Regions from separate parts of the Sporacetigenium mesophilum DSM 16796 genome, predicted to be linked through region 2. Evidence: predicted binding sites of a transcription regulator. Region 2 holds the regulator's gene; each other region holds the start of a gene.
What was found. Region 2 encodes HrcA, which represses chaperone genes, less so after heat shock. Its sites were predicted from a motif close to TTAGCACTCNNNNNNNNNGAGTGCTAA; they were not measured.

Region 1 (6,386 bases), on a different contig from region 2:
ATGAGATCGACAGGTGAAGTGTTAGGCGTTGGAGAAACCCTTGGCGAAGCATTATACAAAGGGTTTATAGCATCAGGTAGAGAAATGATGAAAAATAAAGGTGTAGTATTAGCTACCATAAATGATTATGATAAAGAAGAGTTTATAGATATAGCAAAGGAAATATATGATTTAGGATTTAAATTTATAGCTACTAAAGGGACAGCGGATATACTCTTGAATCATGGAATAAAATCAAATATTATTAATAAAGTTAACGAGGAAAAACCTAATATATTAAATGTTATAAGAGATAAAGAAGTAGATATAGTTATAAATACCCCAACTAAAGGAAATGACTCAACTAGAGATGGATTTAAAATAAGAAGGACAGCTATAGAATTTGGGGTAGAAGTAATTACATCATTAGATACATTAAAGGCAATGATAGGCATTATGAAAAAAGATATGCATAATGAAAATTTAAAAGTATTTAATATTGCAGAATAAATGAAAGAACAAAAGGCGTGATTTCTATATAATATAGAAATCACGCCTTTATTTAATTAAAATTTTTAGAAAAACTTATTTTAAATTTAATATATTTCTTATTTCATCATTTAAAATACTTAGATGTTCTGGATTATTTATTAAATCTACTTTATTTATATCGACATATAAAACAGGAGATTGTTCATAATTAGATATCCAACCCTCATATCTGCTATGGAGATTTGTCCAATAGCTCTTGTCTACAGCTTTTTCCATCTCTCTACCCCTAAGATTTATTCTATGAAGTATAGTATCTATAGAACCATCAAGATATATCATTAAATCTGGTTTTCTTAAATATGGTAACATATCATAAAATAGCTCTTTATAAGTTACATAGTCTCTTTCATTCATTTTGCCATCTTCGTATAGAGCCTGGGCAAATATTTCAACATCCTCATATATACTTCTGTCTTGAATGTTATTAAATGTATTTAATTCTATTTCTTTTTGTTGCTTAAATCTTTGAGCTAAAAAATACAACTGTAAATGAAATCCCCATTGTTTTTGATTCAGGTAAAAATCTGATAAATAAGGATTATTATCCACCTTTTCAAAATGAGTTCTAAAATCAAGAGACTCTCCTAAGAGTTTTGTTAATGTAGACTTTCCAGCTCCCACATTACCAGCTACAGTTATAAATCTATTTCTATAAGGATCTAGTTCGCATTTAATTTCACAGTTGTCTATAAGTTTAAACATTAATTGTACCTCCTAAGTTGCTAATGGCGTCCTCTACCTTTTTTATTAACATTTTTCTATCTTCTTCATTATTAAGAAAATCAAGGTTAGAATTATCTATTTCTATTATTAAAGGAATCTTATCTCCGAAATGATGTTTTATAGAAAGCGGGTCAAAATAATATTTATACTCTTTTCTAAGAGTATCTATGTAAATTTGATCCATTTGCCTTTCAAAACTTCTATCTCTCATAGCTATTCTCTTCATAAGAGTATCGGTATTAGAAGTAAGATAAATTATAATATCAGATTGAGGTAAATCACTTACAAATATATTATAAACTTGTTTATATCTATGAAATTGTTTTTTATCCAAAGTAAGTCCTGCAAATACTAGGTTTTTTATTATGTTATAGTCACTGACTACGTTTTGACCTTTGCGGAGTACTTTTTCAGCATCTTCAAGCTGTTTTATTCTATTAAACAAGAAAAATGATTCTGTTTGCAAAGCATATTCCTTTATATCGGTATAAAATTTAGATAAAAATGGGTTTTCCTCAATAATTTCTCGTAACAGTATAGCATTAAAATGCTCGTTTAATATATTTGCTAAAGTAGTTTTGCCTACACCTATAGGCCCTTCGATAGATATAAATATGCCTTTTTTATTCATCATAGTCAATCACCTTCTAAAAATAGTGTCTAAAATATTTTATCAAAAAAGAAATATTAATGCTACCTTATGGGTGTAATTAAATAATGGAAAATAAAATAGGAAGATGTAATTAATTTTGTATAAATTTGGGTAAATTAACTATATAAGGTATATGAAAGGAGAAGTATTATGAAAATACATGAAGATGATAATAAAATTATTGTGGAAAATTTACCTGATTTTGACCTTAAGCATATATTCGAATGTGGTCAGTGCTTTAGATGGAATCTTGAGGAAGATGGATCGTATACAGGAGTAGTAAAATCAAAAGTAATAAATGTTAAAAAGGAAGACAATAAAGTTTATTTTGATAATACAAATTTAGAAGAATTTCATAGTATATGGTATAGATATTTTGATTTAGAGACAGATTACAATAAAATAAAAAAAGAGTTAAAGAAAAGGGATAAATATCTAGATAAAGCAACAGAATTTGGTCATGGGATAAGAATTTTGCAACAAGATGAATGGGAAATGCTTATATCATTTATAATATCTGCTAATAATAGAATACCTATGATTAAGAAAGCTATAGAAAACCTATCATCTAGATATGGAGAATATATAGGAGAGTATAGAGAAAAGAAATATTACGCATTTCCAACTCCAGATGAAATGAACAAGCTAAGTGAAGAAGATATAAGGTCTTGTAAAACTGGATTTAGGGCACAATATATAAAAGATACGGCCTATGCAGTAGTTTCTTATAATTATGATTTATATAAATACAAAAACTTAGATACAGATATGTGCAGAAAAGAACTGCTTAAATTTAGTGGGGTAGGTCCAAAGGTTTGTGATTGTATAGCGTTATTTTCTATGCAAAAGTATGACACTTTTCCTGTTGATGTATGGGTAAAAAGAGTTATGCAAGAATTTTATGTATCTGAAGATATGAGTTTAAAGAAAATGAGAGAGTATGCAATAGAGAAATTTGGTGGTTTAGCAGGATTTGCACAACAATACCTTTTTTACTATGCTAGAGAGTTAGGCATAGGAAAAGGATAGGAGGTTACATGAATATTGTAGAAACTATATTTATGACACTGATAATCTTATCTTATATATCTGCAATATTTGTATCTATAAGCATAATTTTGGAAAATAGAGATCCGTCCAAAACTATAGCATGGCTACTTATATTTATTTTGATTCCTATAGCTGGTTTGATTGTATATATCTTCTTTGGAAGAAACATAAGAGAAAGAAAAATATTTAAAACAAGACAAATGGTAGATGACATTAGAGAATCTAATTTATTTAAAAATCTTCAAGAGTTTGAGGATTTGGTTTTGATGGAAAAGAAGGCTATAGCTGAAAAGAAACTATTAAGTAGTGAAGATAGTTGTGATACAAAAAGAAGAGTTGTAAACTTACTTTTAAATACAGGTAGGTTTCCATTTACTATAAATAACAATGTAAAAGTATTTAGGGATGGAAGTGAAAAATTTGATTCGCTTATAGAAGACTTGAAAAATGCAAAATCTCATATACATCTTGAATATTTTATAATAAAGTACAGTGAAATAGGAAATAAAATAAAAGAAATTCTAATTCAAAAATCAGAAGAAGGCGTAGAAGTAAAAATATTATACGATGATGTTGGATGCTGGAAACTTTGGTTTAATAGAAAATTCTTTTATGATATGAGAAAGCGGGGTATATTAGTGTATCCTTTTTTACCAGCTAAATTTCCTATTATATCTAGTCAATTAAATTATAGGAATCACAGAAAAATCGCTGTCATAGATGGATGCATAGGTTACACAGGCGGAATTAACATTGGAGATGAGTATCTAGGAAGAAATAATAAATTTGGTTATTGGAGAGATACTCATATAAGAATAGAAGGAACATCTGTGTATATGCTCCAAATGGCGTTTTTAATGGATTGGTACTTTACAACAAAAGAGGCCATATTTGAAGAAAAGTATTTTCCAAGTATAAACAATAAAGGTAACAGTATGGTTCAAGTAGTGCCTAGCGGACCTGATAGTGACTGGGAAGCTATACACTATGCATATTTTACAGCTATATGTGAAGCAAAAGAAAAAATATATATAGAAACACCTTATTTTATACCAGATGAAAGTATACTAAAAGCATTAAAATCTGCAGCACTAAGTGGAGTTGATGTTAGAATAATATTTCCAAAAATTGCAGACCATAGGATAGTCCACGAAGCATCTTACTCCTATTTTGGAGATATACTAAAAGCTGGGGGTAAGGTATATTTATACAATAAAGGGTTTATACATTCTAAAGTTATGATAATAGATAATAAACTGGCATCTATAGGTTCTGCTAACATGGACTTAAGAAGCTTTATGTTAAATTTTGAAGTTAATGCATTTCTATATGATAAAAGCATAGTTAAGGATATTACAGGTGATTTTAATGAGGATTTAAGAAATAGTGAGGAAATTACAATGGATAAATATTGTAATAGAGCTACTATAAAAAAGATAAAGGAATCTGCAGCTAGACTATTCTCACCATTGTTATAAAAAGACTGCTTTTATGAGCGGTCTTTTATAATTTTGTTAACCTAAATTCAGTAAAATCAACAATTACATAAATATGAAAATATAGGTAAAAAAAATCAAAAAATACTTGCAAAAAATAACCAATTAATATAATATAATAGTTGTTAGCACTCGATGATGAAGAGTGCTAACATAAAACCGTATTAAATGATAAAATTTTACATAAAATTATAAAAACTAATAGGAGGGATAAATATGAAAATAAGACCATTAGGGGACCGAGTTGTTATAAAAAAGGTAGAAGCTGAAGAAAAAACTAGAAGTGGTATAGTATTACCAGGAACAGCTAAAGAACAACCACAAATGGCAGAGGTTGTAGAAGTAGGACCTGGAGGATTAATAGACGGGAAAGAAGTGACAATGGAATTAAAAGTTGGAGATAAAGTTATATTCTCTAAATATGCTGGAACAGAAGTTAAGCTAGATGGAGAAGAATACACTATATTAAAACAAAGTGACATATTAGCAGTTGTAGAATAATAAAATTTAACTTACGTTTATATAAAAATATTTAGAAATTAACAATAGGAGGGGTTTGTTATGGCTAAGGAAATTAGATTTTCAGAAGCTACAAGAAAAGCTTTAGAAACTGGTGTTAATAAACTAGCAGATACAGTGAAGGTTACATTAGGACCAAAAGGAAGAAATGTTATATTAGATAAAAAATTTGGTTCGCCACTTATAACTAACGATGGTGTTACTATAGCTAAAGAAATAGAATTAGAAGATCCGTATGAAAATATGGGAGCTCAATTAGTTAAAGAAGTTGCTACTAAAACTAATGATGTAGCTGGAGATGGTACAACAACAGCTACAGTTCTTGCTCAAGCTATAATAAGAGAAGGATTAAAAAATGTAACAGCTGGAGCTAATCCAATATTGCTAAGAAAAGGTATACAAAAAGCTGTTGATGTAGCAGTTGAGGAATTAAAGAAACAATCAAGAACTGTAGAAACTAAAGAAGCTATAGCTCAAGTTGCTTCTGTTTCATCTGGAGATGAAGAAGTAGGAAATTTAATAGCTGAGGCTATGGAAATAGTAGGAAAAGATGGAGTTATAACTGTAGAAGAATCTAAGACGATGCATACTGAGTTAGATGCGGTAGAAGGTATGCAGTTTGATAGAGGATATGTTTCTGCATATATGGTAACAGATGTTGAAAAAATGGAAGCTGTATTAAGCGATCCATACATATTAATAACTGATAAAAAGATATCTAATATACAAGAATTACTACCATTACTAGAGCAAATAGTACAACAAGGAAGAAGATTACTGATAATAGCAGAGGACGTTGAAGGTGAAGCTTTATCTACATTAGTACTTAATAAGTTAAGAGGTACTTTTGAAGTTGTTGCTGTTAAAGCTCCAGGATTCGGTGATAGAAGAAAAGCCATGTTAGAAGATATAGCTATTTTAACAGGTGGTCAAGTTATATCTGAAGAAGTTGGATTAGACTTAAAAGAAGCTAATTTATCTATGTTAGGTAGAGCAAGCACTGTTAAGGTTAACAAAGATAACACTACAATAATTGGTGGTGCCGGAGATGAAAAATCTATAGAAGATAGAGTAAATCAAATAAAAGTTCAAATAGAAGGAACTACTTCTGAATTTGACAAAGAAAAATTACAAGAAAGACTAGCTAAACTTGCTGGAGGAGTAGCTGTTATAAAAGTTGGAGCTGCCACTGAAACTGAATTAAAAGAAAGAAAATTAAGAATCGAAGATGCGCTAAATGCTACTAGAGCTGCTGTTGAAGAAGGTATAGTAGCCGGTGGTGGTACAGCACCTGTTAGTGTAATACCAGCGGTAGAAGCTTTAGTTCAATCATTAGAAGGCGAAGTTAAAATAGGAGCTCAAATAATAAGAAAATCATTAGAGGAGCCATTAAGACAAATAGCAACAAATGCAGG
Region 2 (6,386 bases):
ATACAACTATTGAAGTTTGTTGAACTATTTATTATTTTCATCATCAACAACTGTGTAATCAGCATCTACAACATTGTCATCTTTTGGTCCGCTTTGAGCACCAGCATTAGCTTGTTCTCCAGCTTCTGCCCCAGCTTGTTGATACATTTGCTCAGATATTTTATGGAACTTGTTCATAACATTATCTATAGCATTTTTTATATCTTCAACTGATGAAGATTCATTATCTTTAATACTTCTTAAATTTGACAGTTCAGCTTCTACATCTGACTTATCATTTGCATTTATTTTATCGCCTAGGTCATTTAATGTTTTTTCTGTTTGATATATAGTTGACTCAGCTTGATTTAATATTTCTATTTTTTCTTTTCTAGTTTTATCAGCTTCAGCATTCATTTCAGCTTCTTTTATTTTTCTTTCTATTTCTTCTTCTGATAAATTAGTGCTAGAAGTTATTGTTATTTTTTGTTCTCTTCCTGTTCCTAAATCTTTAGCAGAAACATTAACTATACCATTTGCATCTATATCAAATGTAACCTCTACTTGAGGTACCCCTCTTGGTGCTGGTGGTATTTCTGTTAATTGGAATCTACCTAATGTGCTATTGTCACTTGCCATTGATCTTTCACCTTGTAATACGTGTATATCAACAGCAGTTTGATTGTCAGCAGCAGTTGAGAATACTTGAGACTTTTTAGTAGGTATAGTAGTATTTCTTTCTATTATCTTAGTAAATACTGAACCTAATGTTTCTATACCTAATGATAATGGAGTAACGTCTAATAATAATAAGTCGTTAACTTCTCCAGTTAAAACTCCACCTTGTATAGCAGCTCCTACTGCAACACATTCATCAGGATTTATACCTTTATGTGGCTCTTTTCCTATGAATTTTTTAACAGCATCTTGAACTGCTGGTATTCTTGTAGATCCACCTACTAATAATACCTGGTCTATATCTGATGGATTAAGACCTGCATCTTTTAAAGCTCTTCTAGTAGGTTCCATAGTTCTTTCTACTAATTTAGCTGATAATTCATCAAATTTAGCTCTTGTTAAGTCCATATTTAAGTGTTTTGGACCTGTAGCTGTAGCAGTTATAAATGGTAAATTTATGTTAGTAGTCATAACACTAGATAATTCTTTTTTAGCTTTTTCTGCATCTTCTTTTAATCTTTGAAGAGACATACTATCTTGTCTTAAGTCAACACCTTCTTGCTTTTTGAATTCTTCAGCTATATAGTTTATTATAACTTCATCGAAATCATCTCCACCTAAGTGGTTATCTCCACTAGTAGCTAGAACTTCAAAAGCTCCATCTCCTATTTCAAGTATAGATACATCAAATGTACCTCCACCTAAGTCAAATACTAATATTTTTTGATCTTGATTAGCCTTATCAAGTCCATAAGCAAGTGCTGCTGCAGTTGGCTCATTTATTATTCTCTTAACTTCAAGACCTGCTATTCTACCAGCATCTTTAGTTGCTTGTCTTTGAGCATCAGTAAAGTATGCTGGAACTGTTATTACAGCTTCAGTAACTTTTTGACCTAAATAACCTTCAGCATCAGCTTTTAATTTTTGAAGTATCATTGCTGATATTTCTTGCGGAGTATATTTATTGCTATCTATATTAACTTTATAGTCAGTTCCCATATGTCTTTTTATAGACGCTATAGTTCTATCAGCATTTGTAACCGCTTGTCTTTTAGCAGGTTCTCCAGCTATTTTTTCTCCATCTTTTGCAAAAGCAACTATTGATGGAGTAGTTCTCATTCCTTCAGCATTTGCTATAACTTGTGGCTCTCCACCTTCTAATACGGCAACACAAGAGTTTGTTGTTCCTAAGTCTATACCTATTATTCTACCCATATGTAACATCCTCCCTAAATTTTATATTTTAACAAGATACCTTTACCATCGATGGTCTTATAACTCTACTAGATAGTTTGTATCCTTTTTGAAGTACTTGTATTACTTTATTTGGTTCTACTCCTTCAGCAGGCTCTTGCATTACAGCCATGTGAAGATTAGGATCAAATTCTTCATTTTGTGCAGCTATTTCTTCAACTGAAAACTTTGATAAAGTATCCTTTAGTTGTTTATAAACTAATTCAATACCTTTATACATATCACTCTCTTTGTCATCACATGCTTCTAATGCTCTCTCCATATTATCAATAACAGGAAGTAGGTCTATTACCATTTTTTCATTTGCATATATACTTAAACTTTCTTTTTCTTGCTGAGTTCTTCTTCTAAAATTATTAAAATCAGCTTGAAGTCTTTGTAAACTATCTTTTAATGTTTGTATTTCAACATCTTTTGAATCAGATTCTTCAACATCTATATTTTCTTCGTTATTTACTATATCTTCATTGATTACTTCTTCTACATTTAAATCTTTTTCTTCCAAGTCTTGTCCACCCCTTAGAGTATATTATTTTTTATTTATTAATAGACCCATATAATTTATCATAGAATAAATTTTTGCATAATCCATTCTAGTAGGTCCTATAAATCCTATCTTACCTACTCCAACTCCATCAATTATATAAGTTGCAGTTATTATACTACAATCCTTTGCTATATCATAACTATTATCGCTACCTATTATTATATTTACGTTCTCTTTTTCTATTCCTTTTGAGTTAACAATATTTGTCAACATATCTCTTTCTTCTAACATATTCAGAAATGCCTTAGCCTTTAATATGTCGTTAAACTCAGGAAAGTTAAATATATTAGTAGCTCCACTTAATGATATATCAGACTCCTTAGTTACATTATTACTTATAACATTTAGTAACTGATCAAAGATTATAGAATAGTCGCTTATTTGCGATTTTATATACTTTATAAAATCTTCATCTAAGTCTACTATAGATTTATGTTGTAACTTACTAGTAAGAATATTTGATATTATATTTAGTTTTTCTTGATCTATTTCTATACCTGTACTTATATTAACATTTTTGATATTTCCTTTTTCAGTTACAACTATTAACATTATACTTTTAGGATTTAACTCTACAAGCTGTATATGCTTTATTTTACTTTGTTCTACAAAGTTAGAAGACAATGCAACTGTTGTGTAGTTAGTAATTTTTGACAATAATTTAGCTGTATCATGAATTAATTCCTTTATTTGATTAACATTATTAGCTATACATTGTTGCATTAGAATCTTATCATTTTCATCTAAATCAGTTTTTTTCATCAAAGAATCTACATATAGTTTGTATCCCTTTTCAGAAGGTATTCTCCCAGCAGAGGTATGGGGTTGTGTTAAATAACCTAAATCTTCTAGATCAGCCATTTCATTTCTTATAGTTGCTGCGCCTACACCAAAATCATATTTTTTAGATATTGTTCTTGATCCTACGGCTTCTGCAGTTTCTATATAATCTTTTACTATGGCTGTTAAAATTTTAAGTTTTCTTTCATTTAAGTCCATATTAACACCTCCTGTTTCTGCTGTTAGCACTCATCAACTTTGAGTGCTAAAAAGATTATATATATTATATAACATTATAATCTTTTTTTGTCAATAGTTTATGATATTAATCTAAAAATTCTATAAATACAGAGTTGGAAACTTCAATTCCCTTTTGAGTTAAATACATTATTTTATCATCATAGTCAATTAGGTTATTATTTCTTAACTTCTCCATAATACCTTTATATTTTTCTTTGAAGTTTATATTAAATTCTTTTGCAAAATCATTAAAATATATACCTTCATTCATTCTAAGACCCATAAATATCTTTTCTTCTATTTTATCTTTAACTTCCAATATATTTTTATCACATATTGGTTTATTTTCACTATCTATATGGCCAAAGTATTCATTTAAGGCTTCAACATTTGAATATCTAACTCCATCTATATAACCAGATGCACCAGGCCCTAGTCCTAGATATTCTTCACATTTCCAATAAATAATATTATGATTGCATTCATAGCCTTTCTTTGAGTAATTAGATATTTCATATTGATTATATCCATATTCTTTTAAATATTTTATAGAGTATCTATACATTTTTATATCAAGTTCTTCATCTGTAGGGTTTAATTCTTTTCTTTCATATAGTTCATAGAATTTAGTTCCTTCTTCTATTATAAGAGAATATGCAGATATATGAGTTGGATTTAACATAACTACCTTTTGTAGAGTTTCCTTCCAATCATCAATTGTTTGATTTGGAAGTGCGTACATAAGGTCTATATTTATATTATTAAAACCTATATTTTTTGCATCTTCATAATTCTTAGCAAACTCTTCAAAAGTGTGTATTCTACCTAACTTGTCTAAGTGACTTTGTTGGTAAGCCTGAAGCCCTATACTTAATCTATTTACACCTATATTGTATAGTGTTTTTAGTTTTGATTTTGTTAAAGTTCCTGGATTTGCTTCTATACTTATTTCAGCATCACTATGTATATTAAAGTTTGAATATATATTATTAAACAAGTATTCTAGTTCATCTTCTTTTAATATAGTAGGAGTACCGCCTCCTATGAATACACTTGTAAATACTTTATCCTTAAAATCTGACCTATACAAATTCATTTCCTTTACTATGCTTTCTAAATACTTATCTTTATCTTCACCGTTTATTGAATAAGAATTAAAATCACAGTAATTACATTTTTTAATACAAAAAGGAACATGTAAATATAATCCTAACATTTTTACCTCCACTAAAAGCTTAATTAAGTTAATTGTATCATTTGTTAATAAAATTCGCTATGCTCATGTCGCCAACAGCATGAAGAACAGGCCCGTTGCTCAAGAATAAAAGCCTTGGAATATTCCAAGGCTCTGTATTAAGCTTCTCTATTTTTCTTCTTCATAGAATTATAAACTGGCCAACCTATAGCAGTTACTATAAGACCTGCTATAGCATAAGTTGTTTGAGTTATTAATGTATTTATTACAACATATCCTCCACCTATTATAGCTATAAGAGGAACTATTGGATATAGTGGAACTTTATATGGTCTGTGTAAGTCAGGTCTTTTCTTTCTTAATATCATAACCCCTATAAATGTCATTATATAGAATATCCATACTATGAATACAGTTAAATCTGTTAACAAGTTAAATTGTCCTGATAATGCATATATACAAGATAATATTGCTATAAACCATATTGCATTAGATGGTACATTACTACCTGATAATTTTGATAATGATTTATATCCTGGGAAACTTCCTTCAACAGCTAGTTTGTATGGAACCCTTCCTGCTGTTAATGTATATCCATTTAAAGCACCAAACACTGATATAAGTATACCAACAGTTATTACAGTTCCTCCAGTTTGTCCAAATATAGCTGTTGCAACTTTTGCTGCAGGAGTTGATGTAGCTGCTAACTCTGATGCTGGAAGTACCCATAAATATGCTATATTTATTGCTATATAAACTGCCATAACTAATGATAAACCACCTACTATAGCTTTTGGTAAATCCTTTGCTGGATTTTTCATTTCACCAGCTATGGAACCTACGTTTATCCATCCATCATATGCAAATAATGTAGCTATTAATGCTGAACCAAGTGCTGTGCCTGTGTTGACGTTAGGATCTGTCATAGGAAGCAATCTAGTTTCTACACTTCCATTTCCATTTACAAAACCAAATATTATTATCATTGCTAAAGGTATAAGTTTAGCTATGGTAGCTACTGTTTGTATACTACCTGCTGTTTTTGATCCTAGTGTATTTAAGAAGGATAAAAATAAAATTGTTATTATAGCTATTGTTATAATAATTGCCAAAGATCTATCTACATCCATTCCCAACAAAACTACTACCTGTGTAGCAAATATAACCGCTAATGCTGCTATTGTACCAGGAAAAAATAATACAGTTTGCATCCATCCTGTTAGGAATCCCCATACATCTCCATAGGCTTCTTCTATATATGTCATCATACCTCCAGTTCTAGGTATTGCTGCTGCAAGTTCTGCTGCTGTAAGACCGCCACATACTGTAAGTATCCCACCTATTACCCATGACATCATTCCAAGCCCTGGAGCTACTGTTGCACCAAATACCGCTTGCGGTTTAAAAAACACCCCGGAACCTATAACCATACCTACAACTGTAGATAGCGCAGCTGCTAGTCCTAGAGTTTTTTGAAGTCCTTTATCACTCATAATTTTCCTCCTTTTGTTGCTGAATATAAATTTTATTTAAAGTCTAAATTATGATTTGAAATAGATTATAAAAATACTATTTCTTATTGTATTTTCTGATATTTTTTAAAAAATATCCTTATATAGATAAACTACCAGTTTTTGCAAACTAAAAAAGAGTAGATATAAAATCTACTCTAATTAACTAATCATCTAGTTTAAGAACTGACATAAATGCCTT
Region 3 (6,386 bases), on a different contig from region 2:
CGACGGAATGGATTTAGTACAGGTAGTCACATTAACCTTTTCTGATAAACAATTGTAAATCCTGCATTAGGAGCATTATTTATTTATTCTGCTTCACTTGTTTACCTAATTTCAAGGCTATATTAAAATATAGCTATAATAAAAAATAGGGGGTAGTTAGTAATGAGATATTATATGAAATCAAAGTTTTTTAAGTTAAAAGAAGATTTTTGGATAAAAAATGAATTTGATGAAGAATGTTTCTTTGTAGATAATAAATTTATTTCATTGGGTTTGCAATTTGACATCCTAAAAAACAATAATATTATATATTCAGCAAAACAAAGACTATTGTCATTTATGGCAAACTATGAGGTTTTTGAAAGTGGAAATATAATAGCAAATGTAAGTCAAAAACTAACTTTTTTCAGTGATAAGCTAAAAGTAGATAGCAAATATGGAGAAATAAAAATCCAAGGAGATATATTTCACTATAACTACACAATAGTTAAGGACGATAGAATAATTGCAAGAGCAACAAGAGAATTATTTGCATTTACAGATAATTATACTGTAGATATAGATTTTGAAGATGAAGCATTTATATTGAGTTTAGTAGTAATAATAGATGATATAATAGATAGACATAAATCTAATTAAGTATAGAATTTTGTATAGAAAAAGGTTGTATCCAAAATGATACAACCTTTGCTTATAAGTAAATTATAATTTATCCGTTCTGTGGATAAGGTATAATTTACTACTGATAAACTTGAGCAACGGACCTGTTTCTCAAGGTCGTTGGCGACATGAGCGAAGCGAATTTTTTGTAGTTTACAGTGTTTGAGTTGCTGAGCTAACATTAATTTTTAGTGCAGCCCTAGCCCAAGGGAATCTTTCTTTAATATCATCAAACTCAGGACCTGATTTTTCAAAACTTGCAGTACCTTCTATTAAAAAACCAGTGCCTGGCCCGTTAAATCCAGCAACTTCTCGACTGCCAACTGTAACTTGCACTTTGTTATCCTTATTAATATTAGCCTCTGTTTCATTCATATAACCAGCTGGAATGGTAAAACAATTGTCAGAGAAAACCTTAATATAGCTGTTCCAACTGTTAACAAGGTGAGGCCCTTTTTCACCTTGGGTAGCTATAGCAACTACACCTTCGTGTTTTAATATCTCTAATAATTTTTCAGGTATCATATAATATCCGCCTTTCAAAAAAATTTTTCTACATTATATATTTCCCCTTATAAAAAGTTTTATTAATGATTCATTTTAAAGAAAACGTATTGACATAATATGTAAAAATATGATATATAAAATATATGGTTAGCACTCGATAAAAGGGAGTGCTAATAACACTGTATACATATAGAGTTTGAAAGGAGATGTTTAAATTGGAAACAAAACAGTTTAAGGCTGAGTCAAAAAGGCTGCTAGACATTGTGGTTAACTCGATTTATACAAACAGGGAGATATTTTTAAGAGAGCTTATTTCTAATGCAAGTGATGCAATGGACAAAATTTACTACAAAGCATTAGTAGATGAATCTATAAACTTTGAAAAAGAAAATTATTATATTAAAGTAATTCCAAATAAAGAAAATAGAACATTAAGAATTATTGATACTGGTATTGGTATGACGAAAGATGAACTTGATGAAAATCTTGGAGTTATAGCAAAGAGTGGATCATTACAATTCAAAAAAGAAAACGAATTAAGAGATGGATACGATATAATAGGTCAGTTTGGTGTAGGGTTTTACTCTGCATTCTTAGTAGCTGATAAGGTTACTGTTATAACTAAAGCTTTTGGTAGCGATGAAGCTTATAAGTGGGAGTCACAAGGGGCAGATGCGTATACTATTGAGTCATGGACAAAAGACTCAGTTGGTACAGAAATAATACTTAATATAAAAACAAACAATGAAGATGAAAACTTTGATGATTATTTAGATGAATATAGACTAAAAAATATTATTAAGAAATACTCTGACTTTATTAGATACCCAATTAAAATGGATATAAGTAAAAGCAGACTTAAAACTGGCAGTGAAAGCGAATACGAAAGTTATACAGAAGAAGAAACTATAAATAGTATGGTTCCGCTATGGAGAAAGAACAAAAAAGAACTTACTGAGGAAGATTATAATAACTTCTATTTTGAAAAGCACTATGGATTTGATAAACCACTAAAGCATATTCACTTAAGCGTTGATGGTGCAGTAAGTTATAATGCTATATTATATATTCCAGAAAAAATGCCATATGATTTTTATACAAAGGACTATGAAAAAGGCTTAGAGCTATATTCAAATGGCGTTTTAATTATGGATAAGTGTGGAGATTTACTTCCTGACTATTTTGGATTTGTTAAAGGTATAGTAGATTCAGAGGATTTATCTCTTAACATATCCAGAGAGATACTACAACACGATAGACAATTAAAGCTTATTGCTAAAAATATAAAAAACAAAATCAAAAAAGAGTTAGAAAATATGTTAAAAAATGAAAGAGAAAAATATGAAACTTTCTACGATTCATTTGGAAGACAATTAAAATTTGGTGTGTATAATGATTTTGGAATGAATAAAGAGGACTTACAAGATCTACTAATGTTCTATTCATCAAAAGAAAAGAAAGTAGTTACTTTAGATGAGTATATTTCTAGAATGCCAGAAGATCAAAAGTATATTTATTATGCTTCAGGAGAATCAGTTGAAAGAATTGAGAAAATGCCACAAACAGAAGGCGTATTAGATAAAGGATATGAAATACTATACTTTACAGATGATGTAGATGAGTTTGCAATAAGAGTTATGATGAACTACAAAGAAAAGGAATTTAAATCTGTATCTAGTGGTGACCTAGGTATAGAAAATGAAGAAGATAAGAAGTCTGAAACTGAAGAAAATGAAAACAAGAATTTATTTGAAAATATTAAGGATATTTTAGGTGGAAAAGTTAAAGCTGTTAGAGCATCAAAGAGACTTAAAAATCATCCAGTATGTTTATCAAATGAAGGTGAACTTACAATTGAAATGGAAAAGATCCTAAGATCTATGCCTAATAACGAAAACATACAAGCTGATAAAGTATTAGAAATAAACGTAAATCACGATGTATTTAATTCATTAAAAGAAGCTTATGATAATGACAAAGAAAAGTTTAAATTATATGCAGATATACTATATAATCAAGCGTTACTTATAGAAGGTCTTACAGTATCTGACCCTATAGAATTTACTAATAATATTTGTAAAATAATGAAATAGATAAAAACCCCTTAGATAAAAACTCTAAGGGATTTTTAAATTTTTTATTGCAATAAAGAGTTGTTGAGCATTAAGCTATTATAAAAATACATATACAGAAATATAAGTCAGTAGATTTAAAATTAAATTGTTGGCTATGGCGTATTTGCTTATGGTTAGAAATACGTTAAGTCTTAACGTAGAGAATATAGCAAATAAATATAATAGAAGTTATTCAAAGAAGATAAAATAGAATTGTTTAATTAATTCTATTTTTTTACATGAAAAAAGACCAGGGTTTCCGTCTGGTCTTTTCTCTTAGGATTATAAATCCTAAATAAGATTTTTAAATATCATCGAGTGAGGCTTAAAACTAAATGAGCAAAAAGTTTCAAGCTTAATTTATAATATGCGGATGTTAAAAAATGATGACATTTTTTTATTACGCTATTTATAGTATTCATATTTCGTATGGTTAGAATTAAGGATATAATATATATATCTAACTTCTCTTTCTTATTATTCGTTTTGGCTATGTGGTGGATTTACTAGATATATGATAAAGTTAAGAAATATTAATAGACAAGGAGAATTTCATAAAAATAAGGTATATTATTGTAGGTTTTATAATTATAGATTTAGGATATGCTTTAAATCATTGTTGAAATTGCTATATTTATAATACTATACAAATATAGTTTATTGCATAGTTGTAGAATATTATACATTTATGTAAGAATATAAAAAAGGGGAGATATTTATGTATTATGCATTTTTTAGTATGTATGTTGACTGGTTTATAAAATTTACAGCCATATATACGATGTATCTAGCTATAAAGGTTTTTAAAATCTATATTAAGAAGAATTCATAGTGTTTATAAACTGTGTAAATTTTTTTCTAAATAAAAAGAGTGTGTTTTTAGTTGAAAAGCACACTCTTTTTGCGTGATTTTTACTGTGATTTGGGTTGATATTCTGAGTAAGATTTAATACTTTGCACCTCAAATGTAAACCATTTATTTTAAGATATAGACTTTGTTTTTTCCTATTAAGATAAAGCATTAATAAAACTATAAATAAATTTAAAGCAAATGCTAAAAATACATATCATAGAAGGTATTTAAGAATACATTGAGGAGAAAAACATGAAAAGAATAATATTAATATTTTGTATGATAAGTATGTTTATTATGCTTGGAGGCTGCTATAATCAACCAAATTTAGAGAATGCTATAAATAAACCAAATCTAGATAATCCAACAGAAGATTCTTCTAAATTAGATTCAAAGGACTTAGTAGACATTTATAAAATTGCATTCGATTCTTTTGTACCTAAAAGAGGAGTTCTAAGTATATATGAGCGAAAGTATGATTATCTCGCAATTGATATGAGAAGTAAATCTTTTGATAAGATTTCACAAGAAGGAAAACAGCAAATCTTAGATTACTTTAAAAATAATTATAAGATAGAGGTTATGAATGAATCTCCTGAGACATTAACAGAAAAAGGATTAGCAACTATGTTTGCTTCTGATTTAACTTTGATAAATGGAGTTCTCTTAGGAATATATAACGAGAAAATTGTGTCTAAGACTGAAGTAGTTATTGAAGGATATTGGCACGTTACTCCAGTAGCAGCAGAATATTTTAGAACTACAATCGTAGTTAAAGATGGACGATGGCAGTTGCAAAAAATAGATTTTATGGGGCTTAGTTAATTATAATTCATTATACTTAAATGCAGGGTAAATACTAAGGAGCCGAAAGGCCCTTTTAAAATTGGCTATGTTTTAGACCAGTGTTGAAATTGTTATATTTATTATATAATAAATATATAGTTTAATACGCAGTTGTATAAAAACCTGAAGCAAAAATCGTATATGGTAATAATTTTGATATACGGTATGTATATACTATATTTTAACAAAAAGAGAGTGTAAAACACTCTCTTTTAATATCAACAGTTAAGCAAGCTGTTCTACCTCATTGCACATAACAGGGGAGTTATTCTTCTTTTTATCATTTAAGAAGAATGATACAACTAAAGCAATTACAGTTATAACTATAACGAATATAAATGTAGTATTCATACCTTTTATTGCAGCATCTAACATTTCTAAATTATAAAGTTCTATATTTGTTTTAGCAAGAGATTTAGCTGGAGCATTAGAAGTTGCAACATTAGACATTATAGTTATTAATATTGCAGATCCGATAGATCCTGATACTTGTTTTGCTGTATTAACAACGGCATTTGCATGTGGCAGAAGTTTATTAGGTAAATCATTCACTCCGGCTGTCTGCATTGGCATTATAACAAGGGCAATTCCAATATATCTAATTGCATATAAAACAGCAATATACATAGCTGAGGTATCATTATGCAATTTTGTAAAAGGGAAAGTTGAAATAATTAATAAAATAATCCCAGGTATTGCTAATTTTTTTACACCATACTTATCAAATAAACGTCCAGATACTACCATCATAACTGCCATTAATAATGCACCTGGTAGAAGTACTAATCCGCTTGTAAAAGCTGATTTTCCAAGTATAGTTTGAAGAAATATTGGCACTATAATACTTGCTCCTACAGATGATATACTCAAAATACTTCCTATTATAGTTGTAAGTGTAAATGTTTTTGATTTAAAAACGTCCATCTCAAGCATTGGATTTTCCATATTAATTTGACGCCATACAAATAAAGCAGTTATAACTGTTCCTAAAATTATAGTTCCAGTAACACTAATATCAGACCAACCTTTACTTCCAGCATTACTAAATCCAAACAACATTGCACCAAAACCTAATGTTGATAAAGCTATAGATAGAAAATCTATCTTAGGGTTTTTTAATGGTACAACATCCTTCATAAAGAAAAATAGAAAAATTGTATCAAAAACTATTATAGGAATTAACATATAAAATAAATAGTGCCAGCTCCATGTATCAATAACCAATCCTGCTAAAGTAGGTCCTATAGCGGGAGCAAAACATACAACTAAACCAAAGATACCCATTACTGAGCCTCTCTTTTCAGGTGGGAAAATCAAAAGAAGTACAGTATTCATCAAAGGCATCATTATTCCTGCACCAATACCTTGAACTATTCTTCCAATAAGAAGAAACTCAAAACTTGGAG

Region 1: a site for HrcA is predicted at 4,578-4,604, ahead of groES (co-chaperone GroES). Genes of this name have one in related genera too.
Region 3: a site for HrcA is predicted at 1,315-1,341, ahead of htpG (molecular chaperone HtpG). Genes of this name have one in related genera too.

The regions. Positions count from the first base shown of each region.
Region 1 covers NZ_JCANUR010000010.1:68,331-74,716, forward strand. Annotated here, with positions in the region: gene carB (carbamoyl-phosphate synthase large subunit) at 1-489, shown strand, start outside; gene BS62_RS09480 (deoxynucleoside kinase) at 565-1,233, opposite strand; gene BS62_RS09485 (deoxynucleoside kinase) at 1,226-1,888, opposite strand; gene BS62_RS09490 (DNA-3-methyladenine glycosylase family protein) at 2,057-2,935, shown strand; gene cls (cardiolipin synthase) at 2,944-4,434, shown strand; gene groES (co-chaperone GroES) at 4,669-4,953, shown strand; gene groL (chaperonin GroEL) at 5,014-6,386, shown strand, end outside.
Region 2 covers NZ_JCANUR010000004.1:79,587-85,972, reverse strand. Annotated here, with positions in the region: gene dnaK (molecular chaperone DnaK) at 25-1,872, opposite strand; gene grpE (nucleotide exchange factor GrpE) at 1,901-2,416, opposite strand; gene hrcA (heat-inducible transcriptional repressor HrcA) at 2,441-3,457, opposite strand; gene hemW (radical SAM family heme chaperone HemW) at 3,564-4,694, opposite strand; gene BS62_RS05505 (APC family permease) at 4,832-6,166, opposite strand; gene lepA (translation elongation factor 4) at 6,351-6,386, opposite strand, start outside.
Region 3 covers NZ_JCANUR010000003.1:184,937-191,322, reverse strand. Annotated here, with positions in the region: gene BS62_RS05090 (YgaN family protein) at 1-58, shown strand, start outside; gene BS62_RS05085 (LURP-one-related/scramblase family protein) at 163-639, shown strand; gene BS62_RS05080 (pyridoxamine 5'-phosphate oxidase family protein) at 814-1,185, opposite strand; gene htpG (molecular chaperone HtpG) at 1,383-3,260, shown strand; gene BS62_RS05070 (hypothetical protein) at 4,387-4,959, shown strand; gene BS62_RS05065 (MDR family MFS transporter) at 5,206-6,386, opposite strand, start outside.